2 regions of the Pseudoalteromonas sp. GutCa3 genome follow, and region 1 is predicted to be linked to the other one. Evidence: predicted binding sites of a transcription regulator. Region 1 holds the regulator's gene; the other holds the start of a gene.

The links. The regulator NrdR, encoded in region 1, represses ribonucleotide reductase genes. The targets are predictions, from matches to a motif close to AAACACNANATNTNGTGTTT.
Region 2: a site for NrdR is predicted at 1,877-1,896, ahead of nrdA (class 1a ribonucleoside-diphosphate reductase subunit alpha). Genes of this name have one in related genera too.

What each region holds. Positions count from the first base shown of each region.
Region 1 covers NZ_PJBK01000029.1:20,228-28,362, forward strand. The annotation lists gene thrA (bifunctional aspartate kinase/homoserine dehydrogenase I) at 1-586, shown strand, start outside; gene thrB (homoserine kinase) at 596-1,531, shown strand; gene thrC (threonine synthase) at 1,543-2,826, shown strand; gene glyA (serine hydroxymethyltransferase) at 3,096-4,352, shown strand; gene nrdR (transcriptional regulator NrdR) at 4,457-4,906, shown strand; gene ribD (bifunctional diaminohydroxyphosphoribosylaminopyrimidine deaminase/5-amino-6-(5-phosphoribosylamino)uracil reductase RibD) at 4,910-6,034, shown strand; gene CXF64_RS05895 (riboflavin synthase) at 6,062-6,715, shown strand; gene ribBA (bifunctional 3,4-dihydroxy-2-butanone-4-phosphate synthase/GTP cyclohydrolase II) at 6,745-7,857, shown strand; gene ribH (6,7-dimethyl-8-ribityllumazine synthase) at 7,958-8,135, shown strand, end outside.
Region 2 covers NZ_PJBK01000079.1:111,206-119,340, forward strand. The annotation lists gene nrdA (class 1a ribonucleoside-diphosphate reductase subunit alpha) at 1-1,757, opposite strand, end outside; gene CXF64_RS14190 (HAD family hydrolase) at 2,166-2,846, opposite strand; gene ubiG (bifunctional 2-polyprenyl-6-hydroxyphenol methylase/3-demethylubiquinol 3-O-methyltransferase UbiG) at 2,846-3,556, opposite strand; gene gyrA (DNA topoisomerase (ATP-hydrolyzing) subunit A) at 3,733-6,432, shown strand; gene serC (3-phosphoserine/phosphohydroxythreonine transaminase) at 6,754-7,836, shown strand; gene aroA (3-phosphoshikimate 1-carboxyvinyltransferase) at 7,836-8,135, shown strand, end outside.

The DNA.
Region 1 (8,135 bases):
GTTATTTGGTGCCGGTGATGAGTTATTAGAGTTTAGCGGTATTTTATCAGGTTCACTTTCGTATATGTTTGGCGCACTTCAAGATGGTTTATCACTTTCTGAGGCAACTATTAAAGCCAAAGAAAGTGGCTTTACTGAGCCAGATCCTCGTGATGATTTATCGGGTACCGATGTAGCACGTAAGTTATTGATCATTGCTCGCGAAGCCGGTATGAAATTAGAGCTAAGCGATATTGAAGTTGAGTCAGTATTACCACCAGGTTTTGCACAAGGTGATAGCGTTGATGAGTTTATGGCAAAACTACCAAGTTTAGATGCTGATTTTAACGACCGTATCAAAAGCGCTGCGAGCGAGGGTAGGGTACTTCGCTATGTAGGCACAATTAAAGAAGGCCACTGTAAAGTAGGTATTGAAGCGGTAGATGCAAAGCATGCGCTTAGTGTCATTCGTGATGGTGAAAACGCACTGGCTATTTTAAGCCAATACTACCAGCCACGTCCGTTTGTAATTCGTGGTTATGGCGCCGGCTCGGAAGTAACAGCCGCGGGTGTATTTGCTGATATTTTAAAAACGTTATCGCGCTAGGAGCTCGTTATGATTGAAGTATATGCTCCGGCGTCTATTGGTAATTTTGCAGTGGGTTTTGATGCACTTGGCGCAGCGCTTGCGCCAATTGATGGCAGTTTGTTAGGTGATGTAGCCGTTGTAAGCGCAGCACCAAGCGACGAATTTATTTGCACAGGCGAGTACGCTCACAAGTTACCAAGTGATGCTAATGAAAATTTAGCGTACCAGTGCTTAGTGCATTTTAGAGCGCATGTTGCGCCTAATATGCCAAGCGTAAAGCTCGAGCTTAAAAAGAACTTACCAATTGGCTCAGGGCTTGGATCTAGCGCGTGTTCGGTCGTGGCTACCTTTGCTGCCCTTGATAAGTTTGCAAAAACTAATTTAAGTCAGGTTGAGCTTATTGAACTGATGGCTGACTTTGAAGCTGTAGTAAGCGGCGGTCGTCATTACGACAACATCACGCCATGTTATTTAGGTGGCTTGCAGTTAACAGGTGATTTAATTCCTGATAAATCGATTGCACTGCCTGTTGATGAAAATTGGTACTACGTTGCTGCGTTTCCTGGTTTTTCACTCAACACTGCAAAAGCGCGCTCTGTTTTACCAAAAGAGTTGAGCATGCATGCAAGTGTTGAGTTTGCTCAGCGTTTGTCGGCATTTAGTAGCTTACTGTTAACTAACCGTTTTGACGATGCGCTGAGCATAATGAAAGATGAAATAGCAGAACCTTACCGGGCACCGCTTATTAAAGGCTTTAGTGAAGCCAAAGTAAGCTTGCCAGCACTGGGCGCTGAAATAGTCAGTATTTCGGGCGCAGGACCAACCTTATTTACTGTGTGTAAAACACTTGAAGCTGCACAGCAATGCGCGCAGTGGTTAGAAACCAATTACATTAACGAGCAAGGCTTTTGCCACATTTGTAAATTAGATAACGACGGCACGCGTCAATTAACAGTTTTATAGGATAGGTAGTCATGCAATTACATAATTTAAAAGATAGCTCACAAAAAGTGTCGTTCGTTGAAGCTGTAAAAACAGGTTTGGGTCGTAACCAAGGTGTATTTTTCCCAGAATCACTGCCGCCACTGTCCGATGTTGATGCATTGCTTGATATGGACTTTGTTACGCGCAGCGGCAAAATATTATCTCACCTAATTGGTGATGAGTTACCAAGCGATACCGTGGCACAAATGGTTAAAAATGCATTTAACTTTCCAGTTAAGCTGGTGGAAGTTGAAGAGAACACATACTGTTTAGAACTGTTTCATGGTCCTACACTTGCGTTTAAAGACTTTGGTGGTCGCTTTATGGCAGAGTGTTTAACGCAGTTTAATAAAGACGAGAAAGTAACTATTTTAACAGCAACATCGGGCGATACCGGTGCAGCTGTAGCGCATGCTTTTTACAATAAACCAAATATCGATGTTGTTATTTTATACCCTAAAGGCAAAATTTCACTTGCTCAGCAAAAGCTATTTACTACGCTAGGTAACAATATTCATTGTTATGCAGTTGAGGGCAGCTTTGATGATTGCCAAGAGCTAGTTAAAAATGCCTTTTTAGATGAAGAAGTTAAATCAACACTTGGGCTTAACTCAGCTAATTCAATTAATATTAGCCGTTTAGTTGCTCAGGTTTGTTACTACTTTGAAGCCATTGCACAGCTACCAAAAGAAAAGCGCGCAACAGCGCATATATCAGTGCCAAGTGGTAATTTTGGTAATGTGTGCGCCGCAATGATTGGTGCGGTTATTGGTTTACCTGTTGGCAAATTAAGTGCAACAACAAACCAAAACGATACTGTGCCGCGCTTTATGCTTGATAAAAACTGGACGCCAAAAGCAACGCTTGAGTCGCTTTCAAATGCGATGGATGTAAGTAAGCCAAACAATTGGCCGCGTGTACAAACAATGTTAGATAATAACTGGTTTAGCTACGATAATTTTTATTCAACTAGCGTAAACGAGCAAGACACGCAAGCCGTGATGAAAAAAATTCAACAAACTGGCTATGTTGCGGAGCCTCATACTGCTATTGCTTACCAAGGTCTTGTTGAAAATCGTGCACCTGGTGCAGCGGGTATCTTTTTAGCGACAGCTCATCCTGCTAAGTTTAAAGAAAGCGTAGAGGGTATTCTAAATATTGAATTAGGTATGCCAAAACCACTTGCTGATGCACTAGCAAAACCATGCCTAGCAAGCGATATGAACGCCGATTACGACGCGTTACGTACCGAAATGCTCGCTAAACTAGGCTAAGTTAAATTACAAGGAAAAGCGGCTTGAGCCGCTTTTTTTATAACTTTATACGGATGAATACACTTAGTTATATTTACTAATTAAATGTAGTAAATATAATTCATTTAAAATTATTATGGCTTTATAAAAAAATATCATCTTAAAAGAGCTGTGAAATAGTTTCAATCCCTGTTTAAATATCCTCAACTTAAGAGCGTAGGCAAAGAGTCGTTTAAAGCGTACAATAAAGCCTCTAAAAAACACCATACACGTTGCCCTAGGAGACCCCAATGTTAGAACGTAGCATGAATATTTCGGATTTTGATCCAGAGTTATTTGACGCGATAACCAAAGAAACTGCTCGCCAAGAAGAGCATATCGAACTAATCGCTTCAGAAAACTACTGTAGCCCACGCGTACTAGAAGCGCAGGGTTCACAGCTTACAAACAAATACGCAGAAGGTTACCCTGGCAAACGTTATTATGGCGGTTGTGAGCATGTTGATGTTGTTGAGCAATTAGCAATTGACCGTGCTAACGAGTTATTTGGTTCTGACTACGCAAACGTACAGCCACATGCTGGTTCGCAAGCTAATGCAGCTGTTTTTCTAGCATTATTAGACGCTGGCGATACTGTATTAGGTATGAGCTTAGCTCATGGTGGTCACTTAACTCACGGTTCTCACGTAAGCTTCTCTGGTAAGCTTTACAATGCAATCCAATACGGACTAGATGAAGCAACGGGCGAAATTGATTACGCACAAGTTGAAGCACTAGCACTTGAGCACAAACCAAAAATGATTATTGGTGGTTTCTCAGCGTACTCAGGTATTGTTGATTGGGCTAAATTCCGTGAAATTGCTGACAAAATCGGTGCTTATCTGTTTGTTGACATGGCTCACGTTGCGGGTTTAATTGCGGCAGGTGTTTACCCAAGCCCTGTTCCTCATGCACACGTTGTAACTACAACTACGCATAAAACACTTGCAGGCCCTCGTGGTGGTTTGATTATTTCTGCATGTGGCGACGAAGCAATCTACAAAAAGCTTAACAGCGCTGTTTTCCCTGGTGGCCAAGGCGGTCCTTTATGTCATGTTATTGCAGCAAAAGCAGTGGCATTTAAAGAAGCACTTCAACCAGAGTTTAAAGTATACCAAACACAAGTTGTTAAAAACGCAAAAGCAATGGTTGCTGTAATGCAAGAGCGCGGCTACAAAATCGTTTCTGACAAAACTGAAAACCACTTATTTTTACTTGATTTAATCGATAAAGATATCACTGGTAAAGATGCAGATGCTGCCCTAGGCAACGCTAACATCACAGTTAATAAAAACTCAGTACCGAACGATCCACGCTCACCATTTGTAACATCTGGTTTGCGTATTGGTTCTCCTGCAATTACTCGTCGTGGTTTTACTGAAGTAGAATCAAAAGAGCTTGCTGGCTGGATTTGTGACGTACTAGATAACATCACTGATGAATCTGTACAGGCGCAAGTTAAAGAAAAAGTAAAAGCAATTTGTGCAAAATTACCTGTATACGCTTAATTGCATAAGCAGCAGTAATTTAGAGCACATAGGCCCTAATTTTTGCTAAGATAAAAGACCGCTATTTAGCGGTCTTTTTTGTTTTAAAACGGAAGTACCGAGCTATGCATTGTCCATTTTGTACCGCAAAAGATACTAAAGTTATTGACTCACGCCTTGTTGGCGGAGGCCATCAAGTTCGCAGGCGTCGTGAGTGTAACGACTGCCACGAGCGCTTTACTACATTTGAAGGCGCTGAACTGGTTATGCCTCGTGTTATTAAACAAGACGGCAGCCGCGAACCATTTAACGAAGATAAATTATTAAATGGCTTAAATCGCGCACTCGAAAAACGCCCAGTGAGCACCGAGCAAGTAGACGAAGTAGTGAATATAATAAAATCGCAACTACGCGCAACGGGTGAGCGAGAAATTTCAAGCCATTTGGTGGGTGAATACATTATGGAAGCCCTCAAAAAGCTCGATAAAGTAGCGTACGTAAGATTTGCCTCTGTTTATCGCTCGTTTGAAGATATACGCGAATTTGGCGAAGAAATTGCCCGCTTAGGGGAGTAATAAATGCAAAGCCAAACTACTTTTACCGAACATGATGAAATGTATATGGCACGCGCCATAGAACTTGCCAAAAAAGGCCGGTTTACTACCACGCCTAACCCTAATGTTGGCTGTGTATTAGTTAAAAATAATCAAATAATTGGTGAGGGTTTTCATCAATTAGCAGGTCAAGGCCATGCAGAAGTAAATGCACTGGCAATAGCTGGCAATAATGCACAAGGTGCAACGGCTTATGTAACGCTTGAACCGTGTAGTCATTATGGGCGTACGCCACCGTGTGCTGAAGGTTTAAAAAAGGCGGGCGTTGTAAAAGTAATTGCCGCTATGGTTGATACAAACCCACAAGTTGCAGGCAAAGGCCTTAAAATACTGAGCGATGCAGGTATTGAAGTTGCTTATGGATTACTTGAATCACAAGCTCGCGCACTTAACGTTGGCTTTTTTAAGCGAATGGAACAAGGCTTACCTTATGTGACCTGTAAAATGGCAGCAAGCATAGATGGTAAAACAGCGCTTAAAAATGGGCAAAGTAAGTGGATAACAAGTCCCGCTGCTCGCCAAGACGTACAATTATACCGAGCGCAAAGCTGCGCTATTTTAACCGGTGCCGATACCGTGTTAGTAGACGATGCTAAACTTAATGTGCGACTAAGCGAGTTGCCTTGCACGCTACCTACCGATTTACCGCTTCGCCAGCCCGTGCGTGTTATAATTGACTCACAGAATCGCTTAACGCCCAACCTTGCTTTATTTAAAATCCAAAGTGATGTAATAATATTTACGACTAAGGTTGATAAATCACTGCAATGGCCGCATTTTGTAAAGCATATTGAAGTAAGTGAAAGTAACGGCAAAGTTGATTTACAGGCTGTTTTAGAAAAGCTTGGGCAACTGCAGTTTAATAATGTTTGGCTTGAGAGCGGAGCAACACTTGCTGGTAAAATGACAGAACTTGATTTAGTTGACGAGTTTGTTTTTTATTTGGCGCCTAAATTAATGGGCCATGATGCAAAAAGTTTAGTTAATTTTCCTGAATTGACGAGTATGCAAAACATCGTTGATTTAACATTTAATGAATGTGCGCGCATTGGTGACGATTTACGTATCACCGCGTTAAAAACTCATTAAAATCACTTAATAAAAAAGAGTAGCGCTATGTTTACTGGGATAATAGAAGCCACAGGCAAAATTGCTTTATTACAAAAAAAACAAGGCGACTTAGCCATTCGTATCCAAAGTGCTGACCTTGATATGGAAGACGTAAAGCTAGGCGACAGCATTGCAACCAATGGCGTTTGCTTAACCGTAGTTGATAAACATATTGACGGTTTTAGTGCTGATTTATCTAACGAGACGATTGGTTTAACCGGTTTTGCTCACTATGCTTTAGGGCAAACGGTTAATCTTGAAAAAGCCATGCAACCTGTTTCGCGTTTGGGCGGTCATTTAGTATCTGGCCATGTTGATGGCATAGCAACTATCACAAGCATTACAGCAAACGCTCGAGCAACAGAATATTGGCTTACAACTGACGAAAATTTAATGAAATACATTCCGTACAAAGGTTCGGTATGTATTGATGGTATAAGCCTGACAGTAAACGCTGTAGAAGGTAATAAATTCAAATTAACAATTGTCCCACATACGAGTGAGCAAACCACAATTGCTCACTTTAAAGTAGGCACTCAAGTTAATTTAGAAGTCGATCAAATTGCACGTTATTTAGAGCGCCTTATAAAAGGTGCAGAGCAACCAACGGGCTCTGATATTTCGATGAGCTTACTCGCTAAAGCGGGTTTTATTAAATAACGAAACTGATAACTTACACGAGCAAATTTATGAATTTACACAGCGCACAAGAAATCATCGACGACATTAAAGCCGGTAAAATGGTTATTTTAATGGATGATGAAGATAGAGAGAATGAAGGCGATTTAATTATTGCCGCAGAGCATATTAGTGCACAAGCGATTAATTTTATGGCGACTCATGGCCGTGGTTTAATTTGTTTAACTATGACGCAAGAGCGTTGTGAGCAACTCGATTTACCGTTAATGGTTAAAAATAATGGTGCTGCATTTTCGACTAACTTTACAATGTCGATAGAAGCATCAAAGGGTGTTACTACAGGTATTTCAGCAGCAGATAGAGCGCGTACAGTGCAAGCGGCTATAGCTAAAGGGGCAGTACCAAGTGATATCGTGCAGCCTGGTCATATTTTTCCAATTATGGCACAACCTGGCGGCGTATTAACTCGCGCAGGACATACTGAAGCTGGCTGTGATTTAGCGCGTTTAGCTGGGCTTGAAGCATCATCTGTTATTGTTGAAATACTTAATGCCGATGGCACCATGGCGCGTCGCCCTGATTTAGAAGTTTTTGCGAAAGAGCACGATATTAAAATGGGCACTATTGCTGATTTAATCGAATATCGTAACTTAAACGAAACAACAATTGAGCAAGTTGCAAAATGTAAGTTACCAACTATTCACGGTGAATTTGATTTAGTTACTTACAAAGACACAATTGACGGCCAATTACATTACGTCTTGCTTAAAGGCGATATAAAAGAGCAAGAACCGACAAATGTACGTGTACATTTGCAAAGTACCTTTAACGATATCCTACTTTCAGACCGAAGTGCTGACCGTAGTTGGGGCCTTTCAGAAGCAATGGCTTATATCGCTAAAAATGAAGGTGCTTTAGTTATTTTAGGTAAGCAAGAAAGCACTGAAGAATTAGAGGCAACTGTAAAAGCATTCGCAGCAGCTGATGCTGGCGAAAGCGTTACGCCTCGTAAATTCAAAGGTACATCTCGTACTGTTGGCGTAGGCTCGCAAATACTTGCAGATCTTGGAATCAAACAAATGCGATTAATGAGTCGCCCTAAAAAGTACCATGCACTTTCGGGCTTTCATTTAGAAGTTGTTGATTATGTTGAGCCACAATAAGCGTCACGCTTAAACTAGGCTATTATTTTATTTTTATGGTATGATGCGCAGCAATTTTTGCGCAATCGCAACCGCTTGAACTTATTTTTAGGGTTATCAAATGAAAATTATTGAAGGTAGTAAGTACGCTCCTGGCAAAAAGTTTGCCATTGTCATTTCTCGTTTTAATGACTTTATCGGTAGCAGCCTCCTTGCAGGTGCTGTTGATGAGCTAAAACGCACTGGTGGCGTATCTGATGACGACATTACCGTTATTTATGTACCAGGCGCGGTAGAAT
Region 2 (8,135 bases), on a different contig from region 1:
TCACGTTTGTACGTATCTGTTGGCATAATGCCTTGTGAATACGTTGTTTCGTTAAACTTAGGACAGGCGCCACGCTCTTTAGCAAGCTCGTTTGATGCTTTCATCAAGTAGTATTGAATCGCTTCAAATGTTTTATGAGTCAGTGCATTTGCGCTGCCATCTGAATAACGCTTACCGTTTTTAGCTAGGTAGTATGCGTAGTTAATCACGCCTATACCTAACGTTCGACGACCCATAGTTGCATTTTTAGCAGCCGGTACTGGGTAGTCTTGGAAATCAAGTAAGTTATCAAGGGCGCGTACTGCAAGTTCAGCTAGCTCTTCAAGCTCGTCTAGTGATTCTATTGCACCTAAGTTAAACGCAGACAGTGTACAAAGGGCAATTTCGCCTTCTTCGTCATTTACGTTATTAAGTGGCTTAGTTGGCAATGCAATTTCTAAACATAAGTTAGATTGGCGAATAGGCGCAACTTTAGCAATGAACGGGCTGTGTGTATTACAGTGGTCCACATTTTGTAAATAAATACGACCTGTACTTGCACGCTCTTGCGCAAACATAGAGAAAAGCTCAATCGCTTTAATGCGTTTTTTACGAATCGATTCGTCTTGTTCGTATTTTACGTAAAGCGCGTCAAACTCAGCTTGGTCTTCAAAAAATGCATCGTAAAGACCAGGCACATCTGATGGGCTAAATAACGTAATGTAGTCGTCTTTAATTAAACGAGAGTACATTAGTTTATTAAATTGTACGCCGTAATCTAGGTGACGAACGCGGTTGTCGTCCACACCACGGTTATTTTTAAGTACAAGTAGGTTCTCTACTTCTAAATGCCAAAGCGGGTAGAACAATGTTGCAGCGCCGCCACGTACACCACCTTGCGAACAACTTTTAACAGCTGTTTGAAAGTGCTTATAAAAAGGAATACAACCTGTGTGGTACGCTTCGCCGTTACGAATATGGCTACCTAGCGCACGAATTCGACCAGCATTAATACCAATACCTGCGCGTTGTGAAACGTATTTAACAATAGCTGACGACGTTGCATTGATTGAATCAAGGCTATCGCCACATTCAATTAATACACACGAGCTAAACTGGCGAGTAGGTGTACGTACACCCGACATAATTGGCGTTGGTAGAGATATTTTAAATAACGATACTGCGTCGTAAAAGCGCTTAATGTAAGAAACGCGTGTTTCACGTGGGTAGTCAGAGAATAAGCTCGCTGCTACTAAAATATATAAAAACTGTGCACTTTCGTAGATTTCACCCGATACACGGTTTTGAACGAGATACTTACCTTCAAGCTGTTTTACAGCCGCGTAGCTAAAGTTAAGATCGCGAGAATGATCAAGATATGCATCAAGCTCGTCTAATTCTTGCTCTGTGTAATCTACTAATAAGTGAGCATCGTAGCGTTTATCGCCAACCATTTTTGTTACGTGGTCAAATAAACGTGGTGGCTCAAATTGACCGTACGCTTTTTTACGTAAATGGAATACAGCTAAACGTGCCGCTAAGTATTGATAATCAGGCGATTCTTTTGAAATCTGATCCGCTGCTGCTTTAATGATGGTTTCGTGAATGTCTTTAGTACGAATACCGTCGTAAAACTGAATGTGCGATTTTAATTCAACTTGCGAAACCGAAACGTTGCTTAAACCTTCGGCGGCCCATTCAATGACGCGATGGATCTTATCCAGATCAAGAGGCTCTTTGCGCCCGTCACGTTTGCTTACAGATAACTGTTGGTTCATTTGCCTGTATTCCTTGGGAATTATGTATTTTGACCAATGCTTTATGCCTCGCCGAAGCAAGGTACATACTCATTTATTATAGGTTTCACCGTATTGGCGAATTTAATTGAATAACATTTGGCCACAATATCTGGTGTTGTTCAATTTAGAGATCACAAGATAGTGTGGTCTGAGTTGTTTTGCAAGGGACATAATTGCCCCTGTTTGTGGATAACTTTGGGATAACGCATTTGTGTTAGTAGACACTCACCTTCGAACAATCATTTAAGTTGAAATATGCAAAAATCAACTAATGATCTGCTAAATTTACTCATTTTAAAAATAAATTTTGACTGCTTTTTTTATCAGCAAGCTTTGTGTGAAAACTAACACAATCACAATATATAGTGTTTAATAATTAACATAGCACTATATATGGTTAAAACCATCAATTGGGCTTTGCCAGTTAAAATCAGCATTCCAGCTGTTGGCTTCATCAATACTTGGGATGTAACCCCAAAGTGCCGTTGCGGTATGCATACCTGCCGCTTTGCCTGCTTGTATGTCACGCTGTGCATCACCAATGTATAAACAACGGCTTGGTTCTACCTGCATAAGCTTTGCACAATGTAGCAGTGGTAAAGGTGATGGCTTAGCTTCAGCTAATGTGTCGCCACTTATTACTACACTGGCATTTTTTAATGCGGGAATAGCTGCCACTAAAGGATCGGTTAAAAACCCTGGTTTATTAGTCATGATCCCCCATTTGATCTTTTTCTGATCAAGGGCGATAAGTAACGATTCAACTCCGCTGAAGCAATGTGTGTGATTTGCTATGTTTGTGGCGTACTCGTCAACTAATTGCTTTATAAGCTCGCTTTGGGGTTGTTTAGCCCATAATTCTTTAAAACCAGCCTCTAATAATGCGCCTGCGCCGTTAGATGCGGCAGGACGGTATATATCACTACTAACAGGTTCTATTTTATTGCTAATAAGGACTGTGTTTAAAGCGGCACCTAAATCATCAGCGGTGTCGAGTAGGGTGCCGTCTAAATCAAATAAAAATGCATCGTACTCAATAAGGGGTAGGGGGGCTTGAGAGTTAGCCATTAAGCTAACTTCTCAAAATAAAGTATGTAATTTACGCTAACGTCACTATTGAGCGTATATTGCTTTGATAGTGGGTTATAAGAAAGCCCTGTACTTGCACGAACTTTTAAACCGGCTTGCTCTGCCCATGCAATAAGCTGTGCAGGCTTTATAAACTTTTTATGGTCGTGTGTACCTTCAGGCACCATTTTTAAGAGTTTTTCAGCGCCAACAATAGCGTATAAGTATGCTTTAGGTGTTTTGTTCAGGGTTGAAAAAAACACGTCTGCGCCTGGTTTGGCAAGTGCGGCTACGGCATGAATGATAGATGCTGGGTCGGGAACGTGTTCAAGCATTTCCATACACGTTATTACATCAAAGCGCTCAGGGTACTGTGTTGCAAACTCTTCTGCAGGCACTTTTATATAATCTACATTTACGCCAGTTTCTAAACTGTGCAACTTAGCAACAGTTAAAGGTTCTTGGCCCATATCGATGCCAGTTACTTTTGCACCCATACGCGCCATGCTTTGGCTTAAAATACCGCCGCCACAGCCAACGTCGAGTGTTTCTTTATCGAATAAGCCTTGCGTTTTGTTTGCTATAAAGTCTAAACGTAACGGGTTAATTTCGTGAAGAGGTTTGAATTCTCCGTCTAGGTCCCACCAACGCTCAGCGATGGCTTCAAATTTTGCTATTTCTGCGTGATCTACATTTTGATGTTCGGTCATAAAATACTTCCTCGTCAATCTGAGGCCATTATATAGGGCTAAATTGATAAATCGCAAAGTTTTGCGCCTGTAAATTAAAATTAATTGTGATAGCATGGCTGTTAGAAATAATAACAATACTCTTAATACCCAATACCGGGTTGTTGAGAGCTGATACTGAAGGAATGTGATATCAAATGACTGATCTCGCCAATGAAATTCTGCCAGTCAATATTGAAGACGAGTTAAAAAACTCCTACTTAGATTACGCAATGAGCGTAATAGTAGGACGTGCATTACCAGACGTACGTGACGGCTTAAAACCTGTTCATCGCCGCGTTTTGTTTGCAATGAACGAGCTTAGTAATGACTGGAACAAGCCTTACAAAAAATCGGCCCGTGTGGTCGGTGACGTAATCGGTAAATACCATCCACACGGCGACAGTGCAGTTTATGACACGATAGTTCGTATGGCTCAGCCATTCTCACTACGTTATATGCTTGTAGATGGCCAAGGTAACTTCGGTTCGGTTGATGGTGATTCAGCAGCGGCAATGCGTTATACAGAAGTACGTATGGCAAAAATGTCGCATGAGTTATTAGCCGATCTTGAAAAAGAAACGGTTGATTTCGTTCCTAACTACGACGGCACTGAGTTCATCCCTGACGTGTTACCTACGAAAGTCCCTAATTTATTAGTGAATGGTTCGTCGGGTATTGCAGTAGGTATGGCTACAAATATACCACCACATAACTTAACTGAAGTTGTGAACGGTTGTTTGGCACTTATTCAAAATCCTGATTTAACTATTTTAGAGTTAATGGATTATATTCCTGGTCCTGATTTCCCAACGGCTGCAATTATCAACGGTAAAAAAGGCATTGAACAAGCCTATTTAACTGGCCGTGGTAAAGTGTACATGCGTGCACGCGCCGACGTCGAAACCGATGAAAAAACAGGCCGTGAAACAATCATCGTTCACGAAATTCCTTATCAAGTTAATAAAGCCCGTTTAATTGAAAAAATTGCAGAGCTTGTTAAAGATAAGAAAATTGAAGGTATTAGTGCACTACGTGATGAATCAGATAAAGACGGTATGCGTATCGTTATTGAAATTAAACGTGGTGACGTAGGCGAAGTTATTTTAAATAACTTGTATTCACAAACTCAGTTACAAACTGTGTTTGGTATGAATATGGTTGCATTAATTAACAACCAACCTAAGTGTTTTAATCTAAAAGAAATGCTTGAAGAGTTTATTATTCACCGCCGTGAAGTAGTAACTCGTCGTACCGTGTTTGATTTACGCAAAGCGCGTGACCGTGCTCATACGCTTGAAGGTTTAGCAATTGCGCTTGCAAACATTGACCCAATTATCGAGCTTATTCGTAAATCACCTACACCTGCTGAAGCTAAAGTTGCTTTAACTGCACGTCCGTGGGAATTAGGTCATGTACAAGGTATGCTTGAAAAAGCAGGCGAAGATAATGTAGCCCGTCCAGATTGGCTTGCTGATGATTTAGGTATTCGCGACGGTCAATACTATATTTCTGAGCAACAAGCTCAAGCAATTCTAGATTTGCGTTTACACAAGCTTACTGGTCTTGAACACGAAAAAATCTTAACTGAATATCAAGCGTTATTAGAGTTAATTGCTGAGCTACTTTATATTTTGGCAACACCTGAGCGTTTAATGGAAGTTATTCGTGACGAACTAGTTGAAATTAAAGCGCAGTATGGCGACGAACGTCGTACTGAGATTAATGCAGCGGCTCACGATATCAGCCTTGAAGACTTAATTACTGAAGAAAACGTTGTTGTAACGCTTTCTCACGAAGGGTATGTGAAGTATCAGGCATTGTCTGATTACGAAGCACAACGTCGTGGTGGTAAAGGTAAGTCAGCAACGAAGATGAAAGATGAAGATTTCATTGAACGTCTGTTAGTTGCAAATACACACGATACTATTTTATGTTTCTCTACGGCCGGTCGTTTATATTGGCTTAAAGTGTATCAGTTACCACTAGCAAGTCGTGCAGCGCGCGGTAAGCCAATTGTTAACTTGTTACCACTTGAAGCTGATGAACGTATTACTGCTATATTGCCAGTACGCGAGTACGCAGAAGATAAATATATCTTTATGGCAACTGCATTCGGTACAGTTAAGAAAACACCATTAACGGCTTACAGTCGTCAACGTGCAAGCGGTATCATTGCTGTTAACTTAAATGATGGCGATAGCTTGATTGGTGTTGATATTACCGATGGTAGCAACGAAATTATGTTGTTCACTGATGCAGGTAAAGTTGTACGCTTCAAAGAAGCTGAAGAAACAACAGTTGTTGATGAAAACGGCAACCCAGTATTAGACGAAGAAGGTAACCCTGAGATTCGCTTCAAAGGTGTTCGCCCAATGGGTCGTACTGCTACAGGTGTTCGTGGTATTAAAATGCGAGACGAGCAACGCGTAGTATCGTTAATTGTACCAAAAACTGACGGTGCCATTCTAACGGTAACTGAAAATGGTTACGGTAAGCGTACACAACTTGAAGATTACCCATCTAAGAGCCGCGCAACACAAGGTGTTGTATCAATTAAGGTGAGTGAACGTAACGGTGCTGTTGTTGGTGCTGTGCAAGTTGATGACAACGATGAAATAATGATTATTTCGAATCGTGGTACCTTAGTACGAACTCGCGTTAATGAAGTTTCAACGGTTGGACGTAACACACAAGGTGTTATTTTGATCAGAACTATTGACGGAGAGCAAGTAGTTGGTTTACAACGTATAGAAGAGATTGAAGTTACAGAAAGTGACTTAATTGATATTGAAGACGTTGAAACAGTAGATACGGTTATTGATGAAGTAGCGGATGATAATCCTCCTTCAGAATAATTGATATTGAAAAAGCGGCCTTGGCCGCTTTTTTTAATGTTGTTGAAAAAAATTAATAGGGTGTGAAATTATACTCATACCAATTCGCTTAATTAAGAGATCTATTTTGAGGGTGGAAAAACGTGTTGATAGCTAGGCAAAAAATTCGCTATTTAGTTGTTCTAAATGAGAATTTTTTAACGCAAGTAGCGACACGTTTAGCCCCGCAAAATGATTAAGTATTATTGCGGATTGGTATTATTCATTAAATTTTAAAGGTTTAGCGGATTGGTATTAAATGTTCATGCTTAGTAGTTAAATTACTGGAATGAGGCAAAGGTAATGAGTAAATATAATTTTTGTGCGGGGCCAGCTATGCTTCCGCAAGCGGTTATGAAAAAAGCGCAAAAAGAGTTTCTAGATTGGCAAGACCTAGGTGTGTCTGTGATGGAGATTAGCCATCGCAGTAAAGAGTTTTTAGCGCTTACAGCTAAATGTGAAGCTAGCCTTCGTCGCCTAATGAATATTAGTGATGAATTTGAAGTGCTGTTTATGCATGGTGGTGGTCGTGGCCAGTTTAGTGCTGTGCCATTAAACTTACACCAAGAAGGCAAAACAGCGTTTTATTGTGAGAATGGCGTTTGGTCGAAAAGCGCCAGAGATGAAGCGAATAAGTTTACTCAAACGTCTTTTACGGATGTCCGTAATGATGCTGATGGTGAGTTTTCAATTAAAGACGTTGCTGACTGGGAATTACCAGAAGACGCTGCGTACATCCACTATTGCCCTAATGAAACTGTCGATGGCTTAGAGATTTTTGATGTACCAAGCCACCCAACAGCTCCGATTATTGCTGATATGTCTTCAACTATTTTATCGCGTGAGATAGACGTTAATAAATTTGATTTGATTTACGCTGGTGCGCAAAAAAATATCGGTCCATCGGGCATATCAATTGTTATTGTTCGTAAAACATTACTTGAGCGCGAAGGTTTGCCAAAGCCCGGTATTTTAGATTACGCACTTGAAGCAAAGCAGGGCAGTATGTTTAATACCCCACCTACCTTTGCTTGGTATTTAGCGGCTGAAGTATTTGAATGGCTTGAAAGCAATGGTGGGGTAAAAGCCATGGAAGCACAAAATATTGCTAAAGCAAATTTACTGTATGATTTTATCGATAACTCAGATTTTTATTCAAATATAGTCGCTAAACATTGCCGCTCACGCATGAATGTTCCATTTTGGTTAAACGATGAAAGCTTAAATAGCAAATTTGTTGCTCAATCAAACGAGGCCGGTTTACTTGCACTTGAAGGTCACAGAATTGTGGGCGGTATGCGCGCAAGTATTTATAACGCTATGCCTCTTGAAGGTGTTCAAGCACTTGTAGATTTTATGGCTGCATTTGCAAAGGAGCACAGCTAATGGAGCAGCTCCGTTTAGAACCTATTTCTAAAGTAAATGGCACGGTAACCCTACCAGGTTCAAAGAGTCTATCGAACAGAATTTTATTATTAGCAGCACTGGCAAACGGTACCACCGTTGTAGAGAACTTACTTGATAGTGACGATATACGCCATATGCTGGGTGCTTTAAAGTTATTGGGTGTAAATGTAACTTTAAATGATGAACACACTGTAGCGACCGTAGAGGGAGTTGGTGGTGTGTTTAATACACCTACTGAGCCCTTGTTTTTAGGTAATGCGGGTACTGCTTACAGACCT